Regions from separate parts of the Mucilaginibacter sp. P1_A3 genome, predicted to be linked through region 1. Evidence: riboswitches for the same ligand, from Rfam matches in the RefSeq annotation. Region 1 holds a riboswitch; each other region holds the start of a gene.
What was found. A riboswitch is a leader RNA that binds a small molecule or an ion and turns the genes downstream of it on or off. The one in region 1 is predicted to bind S-adenosylmethionine.

Region 1 (4,274 bases):
AATAAGCGGGATTCCTCTCCAGGTAATAAATTGCGATCCGAATAGTGAAACCGTCGGCGGTGGTACACCCCGGCGGGTACATTCACGGCCAAAGGCGGCAATAGCTAATGGGTGCAAAAGGAAAAAGCCGGGCTCTTTCCACACTTTGGTTATCAGTTCGTCCAGATCGTCGGGGGTGGGAGGGCCCAGCCTGGTTTTAATTTTTTGTGATGGCGAAATACTGTTCAGTAGCCCGTATTCGGGGTTATTGATAAGTTCGCTTTCCTGCCTTTCTTTAACTATCTCGATAGTAAGGCGCAATTGCTCGCTGATCTGGTTATAAGGCTTACTATACAGGTCAGATACACGGGTGTGTACATCCAGTACTGTATTTACAGCACTCAGGTTATACTCCCTTGGGTTTTCTTCATAATCAACAAAGGTTGATGGCAGTTCACGTTCATCGCGCGAAGAGCAATCCACTTCTACATTGTTTGCGTGTACCACCTTGTTTAACCGATAAACGCCCGATTCAACCGGGATCCAATTGAGTAAATGGGTTAACCACCGTGGCGTAATGGTTGATAATTGTGGAACGGTACGGGTTGCTACCGCTAACTGCCTGGCGGCTACATCACCAAGGGCTGTTTGTTTTGCTTTTTGCTCTGCCATTTTTTAGATAATAGGAATGTGCTTTAAATAATGAATTTTAATGTGCCGTAAATACAGAATTACATGACATACAATTATAGTATATAAATTCTATAGATTTTATATACTATTTGATTTTATTACAAAAAATAATTTTTAGTGGAGTGCTGATATTAAAGTTCAGCTATTTTAAGGTTGAAGAGATAGGGGATACAGCGTTGATTTAATGATACTTAAATTGGGGATGTTTAAATGTTCTGGATTTTGTATCCGGTATTATTGCCTAAAAATGAATGCTTGAACACCCGCAATTTATTGAAAAACTAACAAAATGAAATAAATTATATAAAGTCTATAGGAATTATAGTTTTTAATATATATTTGCAACATCACGTTCTTTTATACTTATCCAGAAAAGACAGAGGGAAAGGCCCCATGACGTCTTGGCAACCTGTACCATGAATCTCAGATTTAGTAAAAGGTGCTAATTCCTGCTCCCGTTGGGAGGAAGATAAGTTGGTATAGAATTCTACACGTATTCTCTCCGGCTCTCTTTTAGATAAGTGTAAAGAACACAAATAAACAACTAAATACATGAACACTTTTCCCCAATTACCTGCCAATATTTACAGATCGCTTCGTAATGATGTAACAATGTGTTGTTAATTTAATGTTCCTTTAAAGCAACAGCCTCCTTTGCAGGCTAACTACTACACATCACATTATTACAAATAGAATTTACCAAATGAATAAAGTAATACTTACCGCTTTAACAATTGTTATCAGCACCACTGCTTTTTCACAGATCCTTACACCTGTAAAATGGTCATATGCTGCCAAAAAGCTTGATAATGAACAAGCTGTAGTATTTATAAAAGCTACCATTGATAAAGGCTGGCACATTTATTCGCAGCATCTTGCCGATGGCGGACCTATAAAGACCTCGCTAAAGTTTGAAAAAAACGACAACTACATTTTAGTGGGTAATACAACCGAGCCCAAGCCAGTAAGCAAGTATGAAAAGTCGTTTAGCATGAACGTGCAGTATTTTGAACAGGCAGTTATATTTCAGCAAAAAGTAAAACTTAAATCGGGCCAGGCATCGGTTAGCGGCACGGTAAATTTTATGGCATGTAACGACAAGCAATGTTTACCGCCAGATGATGTGGAGTTTAATATACCCGTAAAATAGTATCGTATATAATCAAAATACTTAATTAGTAAGCAGTTCAATAGCCACCAATTGATCTGCAGAATTACAAACTAATACCATGAAACTAAGATCAAATCTATTCACCAAAGCCCGCAAACAGAATGGTGGCACCCTTTTCTGTTGTTATTGCCATTGTTAAAAACGTAGTTACGTTTCCGGTTTTTAAATCTTAATCAAGATATACATCCTGGCTGTACTAAGTGCGTTGCTTTGCTATGGTGGTAAATCAGGCGTGTGCTGTGCAGTCCAGGATGTATATCGTTTTACAAGATAAATAATTACTAAAAACATAAAGAATTAAAAAATATTCTATTAAGTCTATAGATTTTATTGTATTTATCATATTTATTGCTATCTTTACACCATTCTAATTAACCCCACCATTAATTAGTTGATTTATAAAGAATAAGGGAGAGGAAGTCTCGATGATCTTATAGCAACTTTTCAGAAACCTGAAATAAGTGCTGAACTTTTTTCGGTAGTAATTATGCACCGGAATATAAATTAACTAAAAGTCATGAACACATTTAACATTCATTACCCACAACCACAACCCGCAGCCATCAAACGATGTTGTTGTATGGTTCAGTATGTTTTCTGGTTTTAAAAACCAGGCACCTTTAAAATTTATAGCGTTTTTTCAAAGGCTTATCAAGCCCAATGGAATACTTATGTCCAAATTTTCAGGCATCGCATCAATCAATAACAATTAAAACTTATACAAAATGAACACTACAAACTACTTAACCAAAACAAGGCTGCTATCGGCCGCTTTAGTGCTTAGTGGGGTTACGGTATTATCGGCCCATGAAACCCCAAAGCCTAAGTTTATAAAAGAAGGTAAATGGCGCGGTGAATTCACCGTAAGCGAATCAAAAGTACCTTTTAATTTCGAGCTGAAAGGCAAGGATGCCGAGCACGCTGTGTTTACGCTTATTAATGGTTCACGGAGGGATAATTTCCACGTAAAATCTGTAGGTACCGATTCAGTTTATATTAAAATGAACACCTATGATGCTGCGCTGGTAGCCAAAATTGAAGACGATGGTTCGCTAAGCGGCGAATATCGTAGCCTGGTACCAGGTTTCAGGGGTAATTCTTTACCATTTACTGCAGAATATGGTAAAACCTACCGCTTTGTAGAACCCGGCAAAGATGTAGCCCCTAAAGCGGATTTAACCGGTAAATGGGAAATCAAAACCTACAGTAAAGAGGCTGTTCCTGCATCTATAGCCTTATTGAAACAAAAAGGAAATAAGCTTACTGGCGTAGTGATGACCGTAGTTGGTGATACCCGCGAACTGGAAGGCACTGTTCAGGGAGATGAATTTGCACTGAGTGGTTTTACCGGCCCAAGTCCGTTCATCATAAAAGGCAAGATCAACGCCGACGGCTCTATCAGCGGTGAAGAAGGCTTCGGCATCTATAAAAATCTGAAGTTCGATGCTGCTAAAAAAACAGAGGTGGAATTACCTGATCCTTACAAGCTTACATTTTTAAAAGAAGGCTATAAAAAGCTTGATTTTTCTTTCCCGGGGATAGATGGTAAACAAGTGTCTCTCAGTGATAACAAATACAAAGGTAAAGTAGTGATCGTAGAGATCATTGGCACCTGGTGCCCTAACTGTACCGATCAAACCGTGTTCCTATCTCCATGGTTCAATAAAAATCATCAACGTGGTGTAGAAGCCATTGCACTGGGTTTTGAGCAGAAAGACAGCCTGGAATATGCCAAATACACATTAGGTAAGCTGAAAGAAAAATACGAGATCAATTATGACATAGCTTTTGGCGGCCTGGCCGATAAAAAGCTGGTATCGCAGAAGCTACCTGCATTGAATAAATTCATCGCTTTCCCAACCACTATTATCATTGATAGAAAAGGTGATGTAAGAGAGATCTACACAGGCTACACAGGTACGGTAACGGGTAAATACCACGAAGATTACGAAAAGAAATTTAATAAACTGTTGGACGAACTTATCGCTGAACCTGCCCCGGAAACAGCGGCTATCGCAGATCCATCAACCCATCCAGGAAACTAACATTAACTGATCCTATAATTTATCAAATGAAAACTATCAATTTAATTACCTCATTCAAATGCCTGTCTGTAGGTTTATTGTTTAGCGGTGCAGCTGCATTAGCCGCGGATAAAAATCCGCCTGTGAAATTTATTAAGCAAGGTGTATGGCGCGGTGTATTTACCGTTGCTGAAACCAAGGTTCCTTTTAACTTTGAATTAAAGGGTAAAGACGCGGAGCACGCGGTATTTACGCTGATTAATGGCAGCCGCCGGGACAACTTTCATGTAAAGCAGATTGGCAGGGACTCTGTATTTATCAAAATGAATACCTATGATGCCGCCCTGGTTGCTAAAGTGGAAGATGACGGAACGTTAAGCGGTGAATACCGCAGCCTGGTACCGGGC
Region 2 (4,274 bases), on a different contig from region 1:
CGGCTTCAAACTACCGATAGGCTGGTTACGTTCCCCAACTGGGCTATCCGCCAGGTAAAAGCGGGGCTCAACGTGGATACGCTCGACATTAAAAAGATAGATGTTAGCTACCGCGAGTATAAAGAAAGCTCCGGGAAAGCCGGGGCGGTAAAGTTTGATAATACTACAGGCAGGTTTCTCAACCTCACTAATAAAAAAACTATCCTCAGTCAGCATCCTGTTTGTACGGTTAACCTCAGTACTTATTTTATGGGCAAAGGCAAGCTCGATCTGGCCTTTGGTTTTAATTTAAGCGATGCTGCTTATAGCTACAGTTATAAAGGGCACCTGGGCTCTATGGATATGTTGGCAGCCAACCCGGCGGTTATGCCGCTGGGCCTGGTAAAAATAACATCGGGAAGGGTAAATAGTCTCGACTTTAATATTCACGGCAACAAAAAAAATGCTGCCGGTAAGGTCACATTCCTCTACAACAGCCTAAAGGTGGATTTACTAAAACGCGATGAGGAAAAAGGTTACGCGAAAAAATCGTTGATGTCTCTGCTGGCCAATGCCGTAATACTTAAACAGGATAACCCCGATGAGGGAAAGCCTGTACCGAGGTCGGCCAACTTGGTTTTTATCCGACCGGCAAATTTTCCCTTCTTTAAAACAATATGGCTTACGTTGCTCGATGGACTCAAGTCATGCGTAGGGGTAGGCAAATCGCAGGAAAAAGAAGCCGGTAAGCCAGTTACTGAAAAGGATAAAAAGGAGCGGGAGAAGGCTTTAAAAAAAGCAAGGGAGAAGAAAGAAAAAGAGGAAAAAAAATTCAGGGAGCAGCTTGAAAAAAAGAAGAATTAGAAAATTATACCCAGCGGATATAGCAGTTGGATCTGCATCTGGGAGATGCAAAATATGCGTTTTTACACCTACACGTATTGAAACTTGATCCTGTCATTAGGGAACTCATTACTGTGCTGTATTTTCAATTGCTTTAGTTTATCATCAAAATATTTATAGATCTTTTTCGAGTTTTTTTCGGCTTTCTGTTGATTCTCAAATTCTTTTTCCAGGTACCTGGAAAGGGCAAACAGGGTTCTTGGAAATTCATAAATGGTTATGGTGCCATCGTCTTCCTTTTTTGCCCGTACCCAGTAAGGGTCATTTTTTGTTGATTCACGAATATACACTACATCACTTTGTGCTTCTACCATATTGCAGTATTTAACCAAAGCGTTTAGGGTGCCCGGTATGCCTACCTTAACGTTAACCTTGCCTGGAGGGTAAGCTACAAGATTAGCATCCGGGAAAGAAAAACTAATATCGGCCTTGCCTTTTAAAAGTTTAGCCAGCCTGCCGGTAAAATTCATAAAATAACCCATCGCCAGTATTTCGGCCAGCGACCTTCTGTAATTACGCTTGTTTTCGGCATGGAAAATTATTGCTAGTATTACAGATACTACAAATCCAGACCCAAAAGCCATCCATTTATTGGGGAACGTAATAATGCCATCAAGGAAGCCGCCATAGGTACCAATAGTTGGTATAATGGAAAATATAAAATCCTTAAACGGGAAAAATCTGAAAGTAAAGGTCATGACTATCAGGTTATTAGTTAATAGTAATAATAATGATTAATTAAGTGGTATGCAAAAAATGTTGGAATTTGTTTGAATTACCACAGGCATTTTGTTGAGGAACACCTCATTCACGGCAGTGATGCGGAGCGTAAGGATAATAGCGTACAGGATGCCTGGTTATTAACCTTTTAAAAAAGAAAAGCCCTTCTTTTTTAGGGAAGGGCTCTGGAGCGAAAGACGAGATTCGAACTCGCGACCCCGACCTTGGCAAGGTCGTGCTCTACCAACTGAGCTACTTTCGCGTTGGTGTTTCCTGTTTCGAGTTGCGTTGCGGTTAACCGTGTGCCTATCTCGTTTTCGGGAGCGCAAATATAAAAAGAATTGAATACTCTGCAAGTGAAAAATACACTAACCATCTGCTTAATTTAAATTATAGGCCGGAAAGCGAATAATAAGGCTCTTATTTAAGTATCACCTTGGCTCAATTTGCGGCGCGTTGGGTGAAATTATTGGGAAGATATTTAAATGACAAATAAATTATATAAAGTCTATGTGTTTAGTAGAATATATTATATATTTGCTGACGAAATAAGTTCTTTAATTTTAATTATCAAGAAAGACTGAGGGAAAGGCCCTATGATGTCTTAGCAACCTGTAAGCCCATTGTTATAAAGGTGCTAATTCCTGTCCGCTATAAAAGGTGGAGAAGATAATATTCGCAAAATTATTGCACAGCCCATGGCTGATCATTATCTCCCTTTCTCTCTGAAATCCTGTTTAATTAAAATACTTAAAAATTTATGCCTGCTAAAAGCAGCATTAAAATTGACAACTATGAATATTAAACATTTACTCATTACCTGTTCGTTTCTGATAAGCGCCATGTTTGCCGGCGCGCAAACTGCAAAACCAACTGATCCTGCATCTATTGATCGTGGCTATATTGTAAAAGTTGGCGACCAGGCACCTGCAGATTTTGAACTGCAACTTGCCGATGGCACCAAAACCTCCTTAAAAGAGCTGCGCGGCAAAGTTGTTATTTTGCAATTTACAGCCAGCTGGTGCAGTGTATGCCGCGAAGAAATGCCCCACCTTGAAAAGGACGTATGGCAGGCTTATAAAGACAAAGGCCTGATTCTGATAGGCGTAGATCGCGATGAACCCCTTGAAAAGGTAAAGAAATTTCACCAGGAAATGAATATCAGCTATCCGCTGGCGCTTGATCCCGGAGCCGATATTTTTGGCCGGTTCGCCAACAAAAAAAGCGGCGTAACGCGTAATGTTATTATTGATAAGGATGGTAAAATAGTTTACCTCACCCGTTTGTATGATACCCAGGAATTTGCATCGATGCTAAAAGCTGTAGATGCGCTGGTTAATAATAAAACTGCATCTGTTAATTAAAAATACCGGGCAATTACGGAGTAAGTTGCTTGCAATTATTTATCCCGGTTGCTTTTTCTATAAGTCAATATCTTAATGTTATGAAAACAACAGCTACCTTTTTTCACGCCAACTATTCTTCTGATGCTACGCTGTTTACCTGCAATTCTTTCCATGGCTGTATGCAAAGCATGCGTTGTTGATGCTAACCCAACCGCAATGGTTATTTAATGAGTGTGCTTGCTGCAGCTTGTTATCTTTTAAATAACCACAAAGCAAAAATTAATTCTTTACAGGTACTATAAAGCATATCAGCGGGTATTTCATGCCAAAAAAGCTGTTAGCCAATGCTTTCATTCAGCTGTATTGATATTCAAAAACTATTCACAATCTATTTATCATGCTTAAAAATTACAAACTGTTACTGGCAATCCTGTTGCCATTTTTTCTCATCCAAACAGTTGCGGCGCAATCTGTTAAAATAAGCGGGGTGGTAACCGCAAAATCCGATGGCCTGCCATTGCCCGGTGTTAATATCTCTGTAAAAGGAACTTCCAATGGTGCTCAAACCAGTGCAGATGGCAAATTCTCCCTCAGCGCCAACGTTAACGATATATTAAAGGTTACTTATATAGGTTTCGCAGCGCAGGAGATCACCGTTAAGCAAGCTGAAAATAATTTGCAGATCATATTACAGGAGGCTGCCAATTCCCTTAACGAAGTGGTAATCACGGCCCTCAATATATCTAAAGATAAAAAATCATTGGGCTATGCTGTTCAGGGGTTAAAGTCGAAGGATATCTCCGAGGCTAAAGAAACCAACCTGGTGAATGCGCTGGCCGGTAAAATTGCCGGGGTGCAGGTAACCAACAGCCAGGGTGATATGGGTTCGTCCCGTATCATCATCCGTGGCGAAACCTCTATCGCGGGTAACAACCAGCCGCTGTTTGTGGTGGATGGTGTTATAGTTGATAACTCCCAGTTTTTGGGTACAAACGGATCAAGGGATTTTGCCAATGCCATCGCCGATCTTAACTCCGAGGATATTGAATCTGTAAGTGTACTTAAAGGCCCCAATGCGGCGGCCCTTTATGGTTACCGTGCAGCGGCCGGTGTTATCCTCATTAAAACTAAAACAGGTAAAGGCGCAAAAGGCTTGGGTATCAATATTAATTCAAATACCAGCTTCTCAAACGTACAGCTTTTGCCAAATTATCAAAATCAGTATGGCCAGGGCTCAAACGGTAAATTTAGCTATGTTGATGGTAAAGGCGCCGGTGTTAATGATGGTGTTGACGAAAGCTGGGGGCCGGCTTTGGATGGTTCGTT
Region 3 (4,274 bases), 220 kb from region 1:
CTGTAAATATGGCTCCCCGCTTGCCGGATTAATGCTCAAAGGATTGGTTGTGCCATAGGGTGAACCCAGGATATTGGCACATACAATAAAATGCTCTTCGGGGTTAAATTTATTGCCTGTACCCACAAAGCCTTTCCACCAGTCAAAAACATCGGCATTGGCAGTTAGCGCATGGCAAATCCATATCACATTATCCTTCTCCTTATTTAATCTGCCATAAGTGTGAAAGCCAATCTCCAATTCATGTAATTGCTCGCCGGATTCAAGACCGAATGGTTGTGTGTACTTAAATATTTCTGTGTTCATTCTTCTGTTTTGTTATCGCGGGTACAGCTAATTTTAATTTAGCTGCATCCCGTAACAACTTTACTATATCACTTAAAAAAAACTATACTATACTAATTGGGCCGATGCCCTTTTTATTTTGGCAAATGCCTGTTCAAAATCTGCTTTAATATCATCAATATGCTCAATACCAACAGCTACACGTAATGAATTAGGTGTTACACCAGCTGATAATTGTTCTTCATCAGACAGCTGTTGATGTGTAGTTGCCGATGGCTGAATAATCAATGTTTTAGCATCACCGACGTTAGCTAAATGACTAACCAGCAAAAGATTGTCAATTAATTTACCGGCATCTTCCTTATCGCCATCTATCTCAAATGATAACACCGCTCCAAAACCATTTTTAAGGTATTTTTTTGCCAATTGATGGTAAGGAGATGATTCCAATCCAGGATAGTTAACTGATGCTACCTGCGGGTGCTGATCAAGCCATTTGGCAAGCTCCAATGTGTTATCTACGTGGCGTTGTACACGCAATGAAAGGGTTTCTAAACCCTGGATATTAAGCCATGAGTTAAATGGAGATTGTGATGGACCAAAATCACGTAAACCTTCTACACGGGCACGTATAATAAACTGGATGTTGCCAAAAGGACCGCCAATGCCAAATACATCGGCAAAAACCAAACCGTGGTAACCTTCAGATGGCTCTGTAAACTGCGGAAATTTGCCATTAGCCCAGTTATAAGTTCCGCCATCAATTATTACTCCGCCAATGCTGGTACCATGACCACCTATCCATTTGGTGGTTGATTCAACCACTATACTGGCGCCATGCTCCAACGGGCGAAATAAATAACCACCGGCTCCAAAAGTATTGTCGACTATTAAAGGCAGGTCATGCTTTTTTGCAAGAGCACCTATCTTATCAAAATCAGCAATGGTAAAGCCAGGGTTGCCAATAGTTTCCAGGAAGATAGCTTTGGTTTTATTATCGATAAGCGCTTCAATGCTTTCGGCAGTATCATCTTTGGCAAAACGTGCCTCGATGCCTATTCGTTTAAAGGAAACTTTAAACTGGTTATATGTACCACCATATAAAAATGGTGAGGAAACAAAGTTATCGCCAACTTGTAATATATTATTTAATGCAATGAATTGTGCTGCCTGGCCCGATGCGGTAGCCAAAGCGGCAACGCCACCTTCTAAGGCTGCTATACGTTTTTCAAATACATCGGTAGTAGGGTTCATAATGCGGGTATATATATTCCCAAACTCTTTTAATGCAAACAGGTTGGCACCATGCTCGGCATTTTTAAATACATAAGATGTGGTTTGGTAAAGCGGTACCGCGCGTGAACCCGTTGTTGGATCAACTTCCTGACCTGCGTGTAGTTGTAAGGTTTCGAATTTTAAATTGCTGGTAGACATAGGATTTTTTTTTAGATTATAATTAATTCTTTGATGTTTAAATGGACTTTGGAAAGCTGATAAGGAAATGGATATCAGTTTAACAACACGCGCGTTTTTCGGGATTTGAAAAAGAGGAACGTGCTAAAGCATCAACAGCAGCAACACATACACATACAGCTAATATTTGAGCTAATACGTTGTATATTACCGTTTTGGGTATTAAAAATGTTGCCTGTAGTAATTTTAACTAAATTTTTCATGGTTATAAATTTATATTCCCCGGTGTTATTTGCCGGGACAGGAATTGGCACCTTCTTCAAAATTGAAGGGTTGCCAGCGGGTCATTGAGCCTGATCTCTCGCCGCTTCTTTATAAATCAATACCCGAACTATGCGGAGGATTGATCGATTATGGTATTGCTACCAAATAATGTTCCAAAGATAAGCGGATATTTATTTAAATACCAAATTAAATTTTATTTAGATAAAAGATGGGTGGACAAAGGAGCATAAGTGTTAGGAAGAAATAAAAAAGCGTGGGTATCTGCGATCTCTTCTCTCGGCAAGTAGGAGAGAAAGGTTAAATCAGGTTAGCTAACAAAGCTTGGCAAAGGGCACAAATCAATCAAGGTTACCTGCACCGTTAGGTGCTACCTGTTTGTAGAAAAAACGCGCCCTTAACCTTTGCCTCGTTAGAGGCTACCTGTCCGCTAACAAAGTCAAATACCTTGCTAATTTGCAGGTAACGCCTACGGCGCAATTTTGTTTTTTGTTGATTATTGCTACAAACAGGTAGCGCCTAACGGCGCATGCAATTGTGTAAACATAGGTTTAGCGGGAGGGCCCGCGTAAGTTCTACATTAGTTAATACACCGGAATAGTTGTTTGTGAGGACACAAACAACGGAGTAAAGTAGATATTTTTTTAATTACCAATTAGTTAAAGACTGTTGGACAAATAAGCAAAGATACTTTGTTGATTTAATCCTTGCTCCTTGATCTTTTCATCCTTTATCCATTTAAAGCCTGCTCCAAATCTTCTATCAAATCATCAATATGCTCTAATCCAACCGATACCCGCAGTAAATTGCGCGGTGTTTTTGTATCCGGCCCCTCAACAGTAGCACGATGCTCTATCAGGCTTTCCACGCCGCCAAGGCTGGTTGCTTTGGTGAATATTTTTAGCTTGTTGATGATGTTATGGGTATCATTTTCGTCGCCCTTAACTATAAAGGATAACATTCCTCCAAAGGCCAACATTTGGTCTTTAGCAATTTCATGCTGCGGATGTGATGCCAGGCCGGGATATAAAACCCTTTCTACTTTTGGGTGATATTCTAAAAACTCAGCTAATAATTGCGCATTGTACACATGCCCTTTAACCCGATATGGCAGCGTTTTAATACTGCGTACCAACCAAAAGCAGTCGGTTGGGGAGGGGATAGCACCACCCATTTCCTGTACCTGGCGAATTTTCGCCCACCAGTCGCTTTTTTCAGCGGTAATTAGCGCCCCACCCATCAGATCGCTATGGCCGCCAAAATATTTTGTGGCCGAATGCATCACTATATCAGCCCCTAATGCCAAGGGCTGCTGACATATTGGGGTGGCAAAGGTATTATCAACAACAACTTTAAGTCCTTTTGCCTTTGCAATACCCACCACCTTTTTAATATCAGTGATTTTAAGCAATGGGTTTGATGGTGTTTCTATCCATATCACACCGGTTTCGGGCTTAATGTGCTGCTGCAGGACTTCGCTGTCATTAACATCAATAAAATCGAAAGTTAAAATGCCTGCGAACAGGTTTTTAAGCTGGTTACGCAAACCGTGATACATATCGTCGGGGCAAATAATATGTGTGCCCGGTTTAAGCGATTGAAATACCGCCATACCAGCCGCATTGCCCGATGAAAACGAAGCAGCATCAACACCACCCTCCAACTGAGCAATAACATTTTCCAATAATGAACGATTAGGGTTTGATGACCGGCTATAGATATGCCCACCAGGAAAATCGCCATCTACACCACGCTCAAAAGTGGTAGACATTACAATCGGCTGTATCACAGCTCTTGATGATCCATCAATATGGTTACCTGCATGTATGGCTATAGTTTCAGTTTTCATTATCGTATTATATGTTATGAACTCAAAGTAAATAAGATTATTTGTGATTTGCTGTAGCACTCAACCTCTTTTTTACGAATAGGTATAAAAACCGCAACCATGAAAAAATCCCTTATCATTACCTTGCTTATTACCATATGTTTATCAGCCTGCAAAAAAGATGCACTTACAAACGATTATGATAAAAGTTATTCGGCCTGGTTAAGTTTTAAACGAGCTAACAACAACTCCTATTCATATACGACTATAAACGGCTCGGTGGTGTCAGGTGTTAGTGGAGAAACCAAAATCACAGTGAATAAAGGTGTTGTTATAGCAAGAGATTATACGTCTTATAAATATAGCCCCAACGCGACCGGTACAGGGAGTGTAAAAACTACCTTAAGTGAATGGCACGAAGATAAAACCAATTTAAATACGCACGGAAATGTAGCAGGACAGGTAC

Region 2: another riboswitch for S-adenosylmethionine. It lies ahead of AC1D0K_RS23545 (TlpA family protein disulfide reductase); the one in region 1 lies ahead of AC1D0K_RS01575 (peroxiredoxin family protein).
Region 3: another riboswitch for S-adenosylmethionine. It lies ahead of AC1D0K_RS00680 (O-acetylhomoserine aminocarboxypropyltransferase/cysteine synthase family protein); the one in region 1 lies ahead of AC1D0K_RS01575 (peroxiredoxin family protein).

Annotation. Positions count from the first base shown of each region.
Region 1 covers NZ_JBFTZJ010000001.1:368,454-372,727, reverse strand. Annotated here, with positions in the region: gene AC1D0K_RS01585 (family 2A encapsulin nanocompartment shell protein) at 1-651, opposite strand, end outside; SAM riboswitch class I at 1,033-1,148, shown strand; gene AC1D0K_RS01580 (protein-disulfide reductase DsbD domain-containing protein) at 1,376-1,822, shown strand; SAM riboswitch class I at 2,237-2,349, shown strand; gene AC1D0K_RS01575 (peroxiredoxin family protein) at 2,569-3,888, shown strand; gene AC1D0K_RS01570 (peroxiredoxin family protein) at 3,915-4,274, shown strand, end outside.
Region 2 covers NZ_JBFTZJ010000011.1:192,636-196,909, reverse strand. Annotated here, with positions in the region: gene AC1D0K_RS23560 (AsmA family protein) at 1-843, shown strand, start outside; gene AC1D0K_RS23555 (STING domain-containing protein) at 912-1,580, opposite strand; tRNA gene AC1D0K_RS23550 (tRNA-Gly) at 1,789-1,864, opposite strand; SAM riboswitch class I at 2,167-2,278, shown strand; gene AC1D0K_RS23545 (TlpA family protein disulfide reductase) at 2,397-2,966, shown strand; gene AC1D0K_RS23540 (SusC/RagA family TonB-linked outer membrane protein) at 3,346-4,274, shown strand, end outside.
Region 3 covers NZ_JBFTZJ010000001.1:144,572-148,845, reverse strand. Annotated here, with positions in the region: gene AC1D0K_RS00685 (homoserine O-acetyltransferase family protein) at 1-306, opposite strand, end outside; gene AC1D0K_RS00680 (O-acetylhomoserine aminocarboxypropyltransferase/cysteine synthase family protein) at 394-1,719, opposite strand; SAM riboswitch class I at 1,969-2,079, opposite strand; gene AC1D0K_RS00675 (trans-sulfuration enzyme family protein) at 2,711-3,829, opposite strand; gene AC1D0K_RS00670 (hypothetical protein) at 3,929-4,274, shown strand, end outside.